One region of the Peribacillus sp. NPDC097264 genome, then DNA from elsewhere that is predicted to be linked to it. Evidence: riboswitches for the same ligand, from Rfam matches in the RefSeq annotation. Region 1 holds a riboswitch; each other region holds the start of a gene.

Evidence for each region. Region 1 has a riboswitch for S-adenosylmethionine ahead of ACQKL0_RS19955 (sugar ABC transporter substrate-binding protein). Riboswitches for the same ligand answer to the same signal wherever they lie in the genome.
Region 2: another riboswitch for S-adenosylmethionine. It lies ahead of ACQKL0_RS17285 (bifunctional homocysteine S-methyltransferase/methylenetetrahydrofolate reductase); the one in region 1 lies ahead of ACQKL0_RS19955 (sugar ABC transporter substrate-binding protein).
Region 3: another riboswitch for S-adenosylmethionine. It lies ahead of ACQKL0_RS00835 (methionine ABC transporter ATP-binding protein); the one in region 1 lies ahead of ACQKL0_RS19955 (sugar ABC transporter substrate-binding protein).
Region 4: another riboswitch for S-adenosylmethionine. It lies ahead of ACQKL0_RS00085 (5-methyltetrahydropteroyltriglutamate--homocysteine S-methyltransferase); the one in region 1 lies ahead of ACQKL0_RS19955 (sugar ABC transporter substrate-binding protein).

What each region holds. Positions count from the first base shown of each region.
Region 1 is NZ_JBNNSR010000021.1:6,001-9,127, reverse strand. Features, by position in the region: gene ACQKL0_RS19960 (GTP-binding protein) at 1-1,333, shown strand, start outside; SAM riboswitch class I at 1,423-1,529, shown strand; gene ACQKL0_RS19955 (sugar ABC transporter substrate-binding protein) at 1,643-2,758, shown strand; gene ACQKL0_RS19950 (sugar ABC transporter ATP-binding protein) at 2,826-3,127, shown strand, end outside.
Region 2 is NZ_JBNNSR010000011.1:86,243-89,369, reverse strand. Features, by position in the region: gene ACQKL0_RS17295 (phosphatase PAP2 family protein) at 1-22, shown strand, start outside; gene ACQKL0_RS17290 (MOSC domain-containing protein) at 509-1,150, shown strand; SAM riboswitch class I at 1,262-1,360, shown strand; gene ACQKL0_RS17285 (bifunctional homocysteine S-methyltransferase/methylenetetrahydrofolate reductase) at 1,467-3,127, shown strand, end outside.
Region 3 is NZ_JBNNSR010000001.1:158,562-161,688, forward strand. Features, by position in the region: gene ACQKL0_RS00830 (methionine ABC transporter permease) at 1-633, opposite strand, end outside; gene ACQKL0_RS00835 (methionine ABC transporter ATP-binding protein) at 626-1,660, opposite strand; SAM riboswitch class I at 1,805-1,916, opposite strand; gene ACQKL0_RS00840 (O-acetylhomoserine aminocarboxypropyltransferase/cysteine synthase family protein) at 2,029-3,127, opposite strand, start outside.
Region 4 is NZ_JBNNSR010000001.1:13,675-16,801, forward strand. Features, by position in the region: gene ACQKL0_RS00080 (PTS transporter subunit IIC) at 1-761, opposite strand, end outside; SAM riboswitch class I at 977-1,076, shown strand; gene ACQKL0_RS00085 (5-methyltetrahydropteroyltriglutamate--homocysteine S-methyltransferase) at 1,160-2,263, shown strand; gene ACQKL0_RS00090 (hypothetical protein) at 2,300-2,824, opposite strand; gene ACQKL0_RS00095 (CaiB/BaiF CoA transferase family protein) at 2,997-3,127, opposite strand, start outside.

The DNA.
Region 1 (3,127 bases):
AGAGAAAAGCGTAGACCCTGACTTCCAAAATTACTTACTGGAGAGCGATGGAGTGATGTTCGTTCTGGATGCACGGGCACCTTTCACGGGCAGTGAACGTGATTTGCTATTGGAAATGCAACAAATGGCCCCTAAACTTCCTATTCATTTCTTGCTGAATAAAATGGATACCATCTATAGTGATCAAGTGGCAGTCAGGATGGAAGATGAAACATGGGATAAGGTGAATGCTTATTTCCCGAACGCGAAGGTATTTGCTTTCTCCAAGCTTTATGACAGCAAACAGCAACTGCAGGATCTAGCTGTCTTCCTTCACGCAAACTATCAAGATAGCAATTGGAAGGAAATGAGGGCGGAGAAGCTCCTTGCCTTCACGCGTAAAACTTTATCCTATCTATTAGAAAAACGGGCAGCGAATGAACGGAAATGCGAGCATTCGATTTCTTGGAATGAACAGATGGAAGTGAAGTTGAATGGCGCTACGAATCAGTTGACTGATTTGGAAAAAGAAAAAACCGAAAACATTACAAGATCTTATCGCTTATTAAAAGAAGAAGTGAAAAAACAGCTTTCCACACGAATTCCTGAATTACTGCGTGATTGCTCTAAAACATTATCTGAGAATAGTGACTTTAGCCAAGTGCATATACAGTTGAATCAGGAAATGAACGATCGGATCCAGGCATTTATATCCGATAAAATCATGCCGCAGTATTTCCGCTCGCTTCAAGACTGGATTGCTACATCTGAGTTAGAATTCACGCAAAGCCAACAGTTCATGGATGAGATGAGCGCAGGCTTCAATGAGCTATACAAAGAAGAACGTATTGTACTGGCCGGGGACTTCCGGGTCTTGGATGACTGGCGCCGTGATGCGGACCGGATGACAAGCAGCATCCGGATAGAAAATGTAAACATATTACTAAGAAGGACCCCATCTCAGTTGATTCTTAAGGGAGCCGGGAAGCTATTTGGTGCGATTCCGCAAAATAAAGCGAATATGTACAATCGATATAAGAAGTTCTTGGAAAATGAAGACTTCCAGGATGTTGCCGATATGATCAGTGACAGATTCCTTACTCAGTTTGGATTGTTCGAAAAATCCTTGGAACGTGACATATCCCTGTTCTACCGCAGTCCATTTGCCATCCTTGAAAAAAATATCGAACAGACGAAAGCCGAAATCAAAGAACAGCAGGCTACATTGGAACATATGAGACAAAATCCTGAAGTCTACCGTGATCCGATTACCCTGTTCGAAGTGAAACTGCGCCAATTCGAACGCCTTGAAAAAATCGAGAAAAGACGCCTGGCGAAACTGCAAGGAAAATAAAACATTTAAAATATTCTAAAAACTATTGACTTAATGACTATATCCCTATAAAGTGGTACTTACCATAACGAAACGTAACACATTATATTCTCTTATCAAGAGTGGCGGAGGGACTGGCCCTACGATGCCCAGCAACCGTTCCAATTAGGAATTGGTGCTAAATCCTGCAAAACAGAAATGTTTTGACAGATAAGAGAGGGATAAGTCTGCAAACCAGCTGATTAAACCTCTCTATTTTAGAGAGGTTTTTATTTTGTGTTTATGCCGAGCTAACAGATAAGAATAATGTAAAAAATAGGGGGAATTAAAATGGGAAAATCAATTTTAAAAGGAGCTTTCGTTTCCGTCATCGCTTCGGCGTTGCTTTTGACGGGGTGTTCTTCGGGACAAAGTACAGGGGAAGCGAAAAAAGAGGAAAAGGTATCTTTTGAAAATGTTCCAGAACGATTTGCGAAAGGCGAGGGAGCTAAAATTAAAGTCATTCGTAAAATTGGCGGAGATGATCACACGGCCCAATACTTAGCAGGGGCGCAAGAAGAAGGAGAAGCACTTGGCTTCCAAGTAGATACTTTTACGGCCAATGGCGATACGGCTAAATTCCATGACGCCATCGCTCAGGCTCTGGAGGAAGACTATGATGGCTATATCATTTCCCATGGTGATGATGCAGCGACAGTGAATGACGTACAAAAGTTGGTTGATGCAGGGAAAAGCGTAGTCACATTCGATTCCATCGGCGATTTAACGAAAATTGATGGGGTAACAGTAACCTCACAAGATGACGAAGCATTGGCAACTCTTGCTTTTGACAAATTGATTGAAGAGCAAAAAGGCGAAGCGAACATTGCATACCTTTGGGTAGATGGTTTCCCTCCTATGGTGAGAAGAAATGCCGTGTATCAAGAAAAGCTGAAAGAAAATCCTGGCATTCATGAAATTGAAAGATTCGGAGTGGCATCTTCAGATACTTCTGTCCAGACGCAAAACGCGGTATCGGCGATGTTGAACAAGTATCCAAAAGGTAAAATAGACGCAATTTTCGCAACCTGGGATGCATTCGCTATCGGAGCAGCTCGTGCGATAAAAGAAGCGGGGCGCGATGAAGTGAAAATCTATGGTATTGACGTGTCCAATGCCGACCTTCAGGAGATTCAAACAAAAGGAAGCTCATGGTCGTATACCGCAGCGGTTGATCCGAAGTTGATTGGTGCAGTGAATATGAGACTGCTAGCGAAAAAACTAGCGGGGGAAGAAACGCCGCAAACCTATGATTTAGAAGCATCATTGATATCTCAAAAACAGCTTCAATCATCGAAGGACGCTGTCAATATGACCAATCTATCCGGCATTGTTCAAGGCTGGGGAGTATCAACGGAATTTGAAGAAGACTGGATGAAAGTATTGAAAGAACATTATAAGAAGTAACGATCAGAATCAGTAGACACTCTCTTTCAAGTTGAAGAGAGTGTCTGTTTAATGGGAGGGATTGGACATGGGCATTCAACTAGAAATGAAACAAATATCGATTGAGTTTCCAGGTGTAAAAGCGCTTAGTGAAGTTGATTTTTCAGTACAGTCGGGAACAGCACATGCATTGGTCGGCGCAAATGGAGCAGGGAAATCGACGCTAATGAAAGTCTTATCAGGAGCTCATGTCCATTATACCGGCGACATTTTTCTAAATGGCCAGGTACAGGATATCCGGTCGCCAAAGTCGGCACAGGAAGCTGGCATTCAAATTGTGTATCAGGAAGTGGATACGGCCCTCATTCCTTATTTAACGGTTGCGGAGAA
Region 2 (3,127 bases), on a different contig from region 1:
GGGGCGAAAAAATAGAAGCTAAGGGGAAAATGAAGGCATAAGAAAATCACCAAAATTATCAAAAAAGTGGTGTACTGTGAGGAAAGTAATGATCGCACCTATAAATTTTCATTAAAAGAAGATCTCCTGTTCAATTTGGTAGTTACTTGTTAGGTATAAATAATTAGTAAGGATCTACAGTTTTCCACCCTTTTTAAAAGGAGACAAAAAAATTCGCCCCCTAAAGAGCGACAATGAGGAAATTAATCGTGAATCAACATATAGGCGACGGATTGTCTTTTTCGACTATATATTGTGTTCATATTCTATCATAATTAATTTGGAAATAGCAACTAAATTACTAAAACAAAGGGATTATTTTTATATCATTCTCTTTTCACATCGAATTTTATACCTAGTAAAGAGGTTATTGCTTTTTTTTTGGTATAATCAAATAATTGAATAGATTGAATATAAAGAATGTTTCTTTATTGCAATCTGGAAATTTAAAAGAAATGGAAGATGTCCAATGGAAAATCGTAAAATCATGTCTCTTCAAATTGGGATGCCAAAAGAGGAGGAGCTTTCGGGGGTAAAGATCAAAACGGCAATGGATAAGAAGGCCATCGACTATATCACCGTAACAAAATCAGGGATTGATAGGGATGGAGTGGGTAACAGAAAGTTCCATGGAGGGCCTGACCGTGCACTATGTTTTTATCCCTTTGAGCATTATGATTTATGGAATCGAACATTCAATAAGCAGCTTTCCATCCCTGCATTTGGGGAGAATTTGACGATTGCTGGAATGACTGAACGTCAAACGTTTATAGGCGATATCTATAGCATTGGCGGGACCGTTATTCAGATTACACAGGGGCGTATTCCTTGCTCGACCATCTCCCACTTTAACAAAGAGCCAGAGTTTTTGAAATTGGTGATGGACACTAATCTAACTGGCTATTTTGCTAGGGTTATACAAGAAGGGGTAATTGGCCAACAAGATGATATCGTGTTATTGGATCGGCTTCAAGATAAGGTTACGGTACTTTATGCAACGGATGTCATCCTTCATAAGCGTGATGGGGAGGAGGGGGCAATGTCCTTGCTTTCCATTGAATCCTTGTCGGAAGAATGGGGAGCCTTGCTTTCTAAAAGGATGTATCGTTAAAAAGTCTGAAGAAAATGAAAAAATGATAAATATACTCTTGAAATTATCAGATGATTCATGTAAATTAAATATAAATAAATTTTGAAATGTTTAGAAAATTAAACTTAATAAATCTTATCGAGAGAGGTGAAGGGACTGGCCCGATGAAACCTCAGCAACCAGCCTAGGCAAAGGTGCTAAATCCAGCAAGCAGAGCTTGATAGATGAGGAGAATGTTTCGAAAAAAGCCTTCTTCTTTGAGAAGGTTTTTTTTCTTTACTCTCACACTCATAGAAACTGACAAAAACCATAGTGTTTTTAAGAGAGGGTGTACTAATTGGATTTTCGTAGTGAATTGAAGGAAAGAATGCTAGTTGGAGACGGCGCGATGGGTACGTTGTTGTACTCCTATGGAATCGATCAATGTTATGAGGAAATAAATTGCACCAATACTGATAAAATTGAGTCTATACATAGGGCCTATTTAGAAGCGGGTGCAGATATTCTGCAAACCAATACATATGGTGCCAATTTCAATAAATTGAAACGGTATGGGCTGGAGGAAGAAGTCAGTCGGATCAATCGCCAAGGAGTCAGCATTGCTAAACAAGTAGCGAAAGGGAAGGCTTATGTTTTTGGTACAATTGGGGCCCAGCGTAGTATACGTAAATCGGATTTAAGTATAGAAGAAATAAAACGGGGTTTTCGAGAACAATTATACAGTTTGCTTCTGGAAGATCCCGATGGAATTCTTCTTGAAACATTCTATGATTTTGAAGAGCTTGAAACGGTACTTCAAATTGCTAAAAAGGAAACGGACCTGCCGATTATTGCAAATGTATCGATGCATGAACTTGGAAATCTTCAAAATGGATTTCATTTGAATGAAGCTTTTCAAAAGCTAGAGTACCTAGGTGCAGATGTGGTTGGGGTGAATTGTCGTCTGGGCCCCCATCATATGATAAGGGCACTGGAAGAAGTGAAATTGCCTATGCAGGCGTCGATTGCCATCTATCCTAATGCAAGTCTTCCAGATTATGTGGATGGGAGACTGGTCTATAAAGCGGAACCAGAATATTTCGGTTCAAGTGCACTCGAATTACGAAAACAAGGAGCAACCATTATAGGGGGTTGCTGTGGTACGACACCACTACATATACAAGCTGTGAACGAAATGATTGGCACTTTAGCGCCAGTCAAGGAAAAAATTACGAAAGCTCGACATATAGAAATTATTGAAGTGAATAACCAAAAACAAGAATTAGCTCTTCATGAAAAGGCAAAAACGGATAGAACGATCCTAGTTGAGCTTGATCCACCGAAAAAGTTAGGAATCGAAACGTTTATGGCAGGAGCTGAAGCCTTGAAAAAAGCTGGGGTGGATTCCATTACTTTAGCTGATAATTCACTTGCTTCACCAAGGATATCGAATTCGACCTTAGCCAATTTATTAAAGGCTGAATTAGGGGTGAATCCGATGGTCCATATTACGTGCAGGGACCGAAATCTTATTGGATTGCAATCCCATTTAATGGGGTTGCATACAGTCGGGCTGGATGAAGTTTTAGTTATCACTGGTGATCCTTCTAAGATTGGTGATTTCCCGGGGGCAACGTCTGTCTATGATTTATCTTCATTCGATTTGATAAGTCTGGTTAAGCAATTCAATGAGGGCTACTCCTATTCCGGACAAAGTCTAGGGAAACGGGCTAATTTCAAGATTTCCGCAGCTTTTAATCCAAATGTGAAATATCTCGATAAGGCTGTTCAGAGAATGGAAAAGAAAATCGCTTGCGGTGCTCATTCGTTTTTGACACAGCCAGTTTATTCAGTAGAACAAATAGAAGAAGTCTATCAGGCGACAAAACATTTGGAAACACCGATTTTCATGGGGATAATGCCCCTTACCAGTACGAGGAATGCCGAATTCATCCATAATGAAATACCGGGGATTAAATTACCTGACAGTGTACGGAAAGCAATGGCCTCAGCGGGAGC
Region 3 (3,127 bases), on a different contig from region 1:
GATAATCTGTATGATGAAGACAATAATTAATATGACAATCGTCGCTACCAGGGTAACGTCGTTGTGATTCCGTTGATAACCGTCCAGATAGGCTAAGTTACCCAATCCACCAGCCCCGATGACACCTGCCATTGCCGTGTATCCAACCAATGCAATCGATGTTACCGTGATGCCTGATATAAGGGCCGGCATCGATTCTGGAAGGAGGACCTTATAAATGATGGTGCTGGTTTTGGCTCCCATTGATTTAGCCGCTTCAATCACGCCTTTATCAATCTCACGAAGGCCGATTTCGACCATCCGCGCATAAAATGGTGCTGCACCGATAATGAGTGCTGGTAATGCCGCATTCTCACCAATCATGCTACCGACAAGTAATTTGGTGAACGGAATTAATAATACAATCAAGATAAGGAATGGAATCGAACGGAAAATATTAACGAAAGCACTTAACACACCGTTAACGCCCCGATTCTCCCACATATTCCCCTTGCCTGTTAAAAACAGAAGCAACCCCAATAGTATCCCTATAAAAAAGGTCGCTACAACTGAAATACTTGTCATATACAGCGTTTCTTTCGTCGCTTCTATGATGTCTTCCCAATCTACATTCGGCAATAATTCTTCAAGCATGAGTAATCACCTCCACGCCTACCTGCTGTGCTTTTATGAATTCGATTGCGCGGAGCATTTCATCTTCACTGCCATCAAGGTGGATGAACAATGTTCCATATGAGCCGCTTCTCGTTTGTGATATTTTCCCCTGGACAATGTTCACATCCAACTCAAAATTACGTACCAATTTTGTGATCAACGGGCTTTCTGCATGATCCCCCACGAATGTCAGTTGAATCACTTTTCCTGCTGGATACCGTTCAAACAAATGCTCCATCGTTTCTTTTGTCTCTTCTGGTTCTGTCACCTGCTGAACAAAACGCTTAGTCATCTGTTCTTTAGGGTTTCTGAATACTTCCAGGACAGCTCCCTGTTCGACTACCCGTCCACTTTCCATCACAGCCACTCGATTGCAAATCTTCCGAATGACATGCATCTCATGTGTAATCAAGACAATGGTTAAACCAAGGCGTTGATTTATATCCACAAGCAATTCCAGGATGGAATCGGTTGTCTGGGGATCTAGAGCGGACGTGGCCTCATCACACAAAAGCACTTTCGGGTTATTGGCAAGAGCCCTCGCTATTCCCACCCTTTGCTTCTGTCCACCACTTAGCTGCGATGGATACGCTTTTTCTCTTCCTTCCAATCCAACTAACTTAATGAGTTCATTGACGCGCTTGATGCGTTCTTGCTTGGAGATGCCCGCAATTTCCAGAGGAAAGGATATATTTTCTTGAACGGTCCTTGACCACAAGAGATTAAAATGCTGAAAAATCATGCTAATCTCTTGACGGGCTTTACGAAGCTTAGACCCTTTAATTGTTGAAACTTCATTTCCCGCAACGTTCACGGAGCCCTCAGTAGGCCGTTCCAACCCATTCAGCATACGTATGAGCGTACTCTTGCCAGCCCCACTGTATCCGATGACTCCGAAAATCTCGCCTTTATTTATTTCTAAATTCACACTATTCACGGCATGAATCGTTTCGCTATTTCCTTTTCCTGTTCGAAAAAGTTTACTGACGTTTGACAATGTAATCATGTATGCTCACCTCTTTATCCAATTAAGCCTATGAATTTAGTCGATTTATTTTTATGGCCTCCTGATGAATCTATCCTCTATGATTCAAAGAAAATAGAAAAAGCCCTTCTGCATGAGCAGAAAGGCAGGGAAAAGCAGGCCTTCCTCTCATCTCCCAAAGCCTCTACGCTTTGTGTGAATTGGCACCTTTCCAAGGAAAATCCTTGTCGGTTGCCGGGTTTCAACGGGCACATCCCTCCACCTCTCTTGATAAGAGCTATATATGGACTATTCTTTTTTGTCTTAACATTCACTTTACTATGTCTGAAATTTTAACACAGATAAAAAAGGAGTGCAATGTAAAATCCTAGGGTGTACCTGTTTCTCCATTAAACTCTTTGAGAATTCACTGACACGATATTCGTCGCTTTTTCAATCGCTTGCTCTAGATCTTCAAGTAAATCGTCTACATTTTCAATACCGATTGAAAGGCGAACCTGGTCGGCGCTGACACCGGCCTTGACCAGTCCTGCATCATTCAATTGCTGGTGAGTTGTACTTGCTGGGTGGATGATTAGGCTTTTAGCATCCCCGACATTGGCGACATGCGACCATAACTCTACCGAATTGATGAGTGTGGAACCTGCTTCACGTCCACCCTTAATTCCAAACGTCACCACAGATCCGGCTCCCTTAGGCAAATATTTATCCACAAGGGCTTTATCGGGATGATCATCGTTACCCGGATAAGAAACCCATGAGACTGCCGGATGGTTCTCCAAGTATTGAATGACTGTCCTCGTATTCAACAGGTGTTCCTTCATCCTGACATGGAGCGTTTCCAGGCCAAGCGTGAACTGGAATGCACTTTGAGCACTTAACGTCGGTCCCAAATCCCGAAGCAATTGCACACGCGCTTTCGTGATAAAGGCAGCAGGCCCTACCGCTTCGGAATAGACAAGTCCATGATAACTAGGGTCAGGTTCCGTAAAGCCTGGATAATTAGGCGAATTCCAATCGAATTTACCACCGTCGATGATGACTCCCCCTAATGTCGTACCGTTACCCAATAGCCACTTTGTAGCTGAATGGATGACAATATCCGCCCCAAAGTCTATTGGTCGGCACAGATACGGCGTTGCGAAAGTGTTATCGATGATAAGAGGTATCCCTGCTTCGTGGGCTATTTCCGCCACTTTTTCGATATCAAGAACCCTTAAGCTTGGGTTGCCGATTGTTTCGGCAAATATGGCCTTCGTTCGTGGAGTGATTGCCCGTTTGAAATTTTCCGGATCATCAGGTGAGACGAATTTCACTTTGATTCCGTATTTAGGGAGTGTATTTTCAAATAAATTATAGGTCCCGCCGTACAGTGTTGAAGCAGAAACGATTTCATCCCCCATACCAGCGATATTAAGGATGGAAAGGGATATAGCGGCCATGCCGCTTGCAACTGCCAATCCACCGATTCCCCCTTCTAACAGGGCC
Region 4 (3,127 bases), on a different contig from region 1:
GCAATTTTCGGTTTCATGAAGAAATTCCTCATTTGAATCTTAGGGGAACCCAACACATGGGCTAAAGCCGTCCCTAATGAATTCGCTTTGTAGCTTGCAATGGCTAGGCCCACACCAGCTGCCACGATTCCTAGGTTGGCCGCACCCGATCCTATACCTGAGAGCATAATGACCGTCGCCACCCCAACCGTTGAAATGGGAGATAAGATAATGAGACAGAAGATAACGGAAATAATGGCTCCCATCAAAATGGGCTGCAAGGACGTCACGTTAGCGATGCCGACTCCTAATAGTCCCGTAGCGGATTTTACGTATGGCAGAATGAAGTATCCAATCATTCCTGGTACCAAGATACTTAAAGTCGGCATCAAAAGAATCGCATACGCCTTTAATCTGTCGCCAATTAGTTGCAGGAACAATACGGTCAATGCCGCGGTAATTCCGGTATTGATTACAACGCCAATCCCATTAAGGGCAAATAAACCGTCAGCCGTTTTCTGGATGGCACCACTTCCGACCATGGCCGCGATCCCGATACTGGCCGTTTGAATGGATGGTAGCTTGAACGAAATCCCGACCATCACCCCAATCATGACAGGTAACAAGCTCATCACGAAAACGGTGATATCGAATATATGCTGTAACACGGGAAAATGTGGAATCAATAGTTTAAGTATTTCCCCTAACAAAGCATTCGGAATTAATGAAACGACAATCCCTATGCTCATCCCCGTTAATAATTTATTAAAAAAATCTCTCATCTGAATAATCCCCTATCTCGCTGTAATGTACACAATTATAAGAAATATTCTGACAATAGTCAAAGGATTTTTTTAATACTTCACCGCGAAAGTGTATAAAAGTATTTAAACTAAGAGAAACTACTTTCTAATAACGCTTATATTCTAAATTATCTGTTTTCTATTGACCTTTACTAATACTACCTGTATAGTCGTAATTAATTGAATAGTTCATTTTCTTATCCAGAGAGGTGGAGGGACTGGCCCTTTGATACCTCAGCAACAGACTTTACTGTACTGTGCTAATTCCAGAAGTGTTCAACTTGAAGATAAGAAGAGAATATAAGCATTGCTGATTATACCTCTTCTTTTTTAAAGAAGAGGTTTTTATATTTTAATAAGGAAAGTAGGAATCTACCATGTCTATCACTTTAACGAAAGCTCCATTCAAAGCCGACCACGTAGGAAGTCTATTAAGACCAGAAAGTATACATCTGGCAAGAAAGCAACGGAAAGAAGGAATCATTACCGCAGAACAATTACGCGACGTTGAAACGAAGGAAATCAAGCGTATCGTCGATAAGCAAATAGAAATCGGTTTAGAGGCAGTGACTGATGGGGAATTCAGACGCACCTGGTGGCACTTTGACTTCTTGGAACATTTAAATGGAATCGAAGGGTATGTCACGGAAAAAGGTCTCACCTTTGATGGAATTGAAACAGAACGTTATAACGTTCGGAATACAGGAAAAATTTCTTTCAACCCAGATCACCCCTTTATTAAAGACTTTATTGAGTTTAATGAAATCGTGGACGGACGGGCTGTGGCGAAACAAACCATCCCTAGTCCCAATCAATTATTTGCGGTAGGTGTCCATAATGAAGAAATCTATCCTGACATCGAAGACTATGCAAAAGATATTATCAAAGCCTACCAAGATGCTTTACAAGCCTTTTACGATGCCGGTGTACGTTATTTACAATTAGATGATGTATACATAGCCAGGCTTTCCGCTCCGGACTTCCAGTTCAAAGAGGGGAAATATACAAGGGAACAATTAATCGATTTAGCATTGCGCGTGATTAATGGGACGTTGGAGGGAAAACCAGAGGATTTGGTTGTCACGACTCACCTTTGTCGTGGAAATTACCAATCGACTTGGGCTTTTGAAGGCAGCTATGCCCGTATCGCCCCAACTCTATTGGCCAAGGAAAATGTAGATGGATTTTTCTTGGAATACGATGATCATCGTTCAGGGGATTTTAAACCATTAGAACACATTCCAAATGACGGCGCACAAGTCGTTCTTGGCGTGGTTACTTCGAAGAATGGCGAACTTGAAGATAAAGAAACCGTTAAATCACGTATTAAAGAAGCGGCACAATTCGTGCCACATGAACACTTGTGCTTAAGCCCTCAATGCGGATTCGCTTCCACACATCTTGGCAACAAGCTAACGGAAGAGCAGCAATGGGAAAAGTTAAAATTCGTTGTGGATGTCGCCAAAGAAGTATGGGGATAAGAACAAAAAGGGACGAGCCTATGCTCGTCCCTTTATTCAACAACATCGATCGTCCTCATCCTCTTTCTTCCCCACTACATCATCTGTCACCTTATCATCGAGCTGGTTCTTCAATGTCAATTCTGCGGCCTTTCCATCACTTGGCGACCCATCGGAAAAATACATCGGAAATAAGGAAAAGAACATAATATAGAAAGAGAAATATATGAATTGGTACCAGAGGACCGACTTCTCCAAGATTCCCTGATAAACCAAACTATATATCAACAACATGCTAATTAGGTTAAAGAGGGCTCCCCCTAAGTAAATCAAACTATTCGTGAACTTATTATCATATTTTAATCCCTTGAACTCACAATGCCCATTCCAAAAGTAGTATTTTCTCACTTCTATATTGCAAAAGGAGAAAACCTTTTCTCCACATCCGATCTTGATTTTTTTCTCCGTACCGCCAAATAGCGTGACAAAGAATAGATGCCCACCTAAATGAATGAGCGTGACAACCGGTAAAATCAGAAAAAAGGAAAAGAGAAATTTAGTGATATCAGACAAACCGAACATGCCAATCATCCTCCTTATTTGAGCTTGGTGTATACAGACAAGTCCTTATTCGAAGGATGATACTCTCTTACCCGGTGTGGATACGTTATAACTAGTAAATATTCACATGTCTTAAGGGACTCCCCCTTTAACCCACAAAAAACCGGCAGATCATCTGCCGGTCCATCCGTTGCTATCGCTCCAATTCAAGAGTGCCAAAGACCTCATCATTACTTTGTCCCGGCTTCATCCCAACATGTTTATACTCTGGAGTGAAGACCGATGTTTTGATGGGACAAGCCATCTGCCTCTGCATGTTTCCTT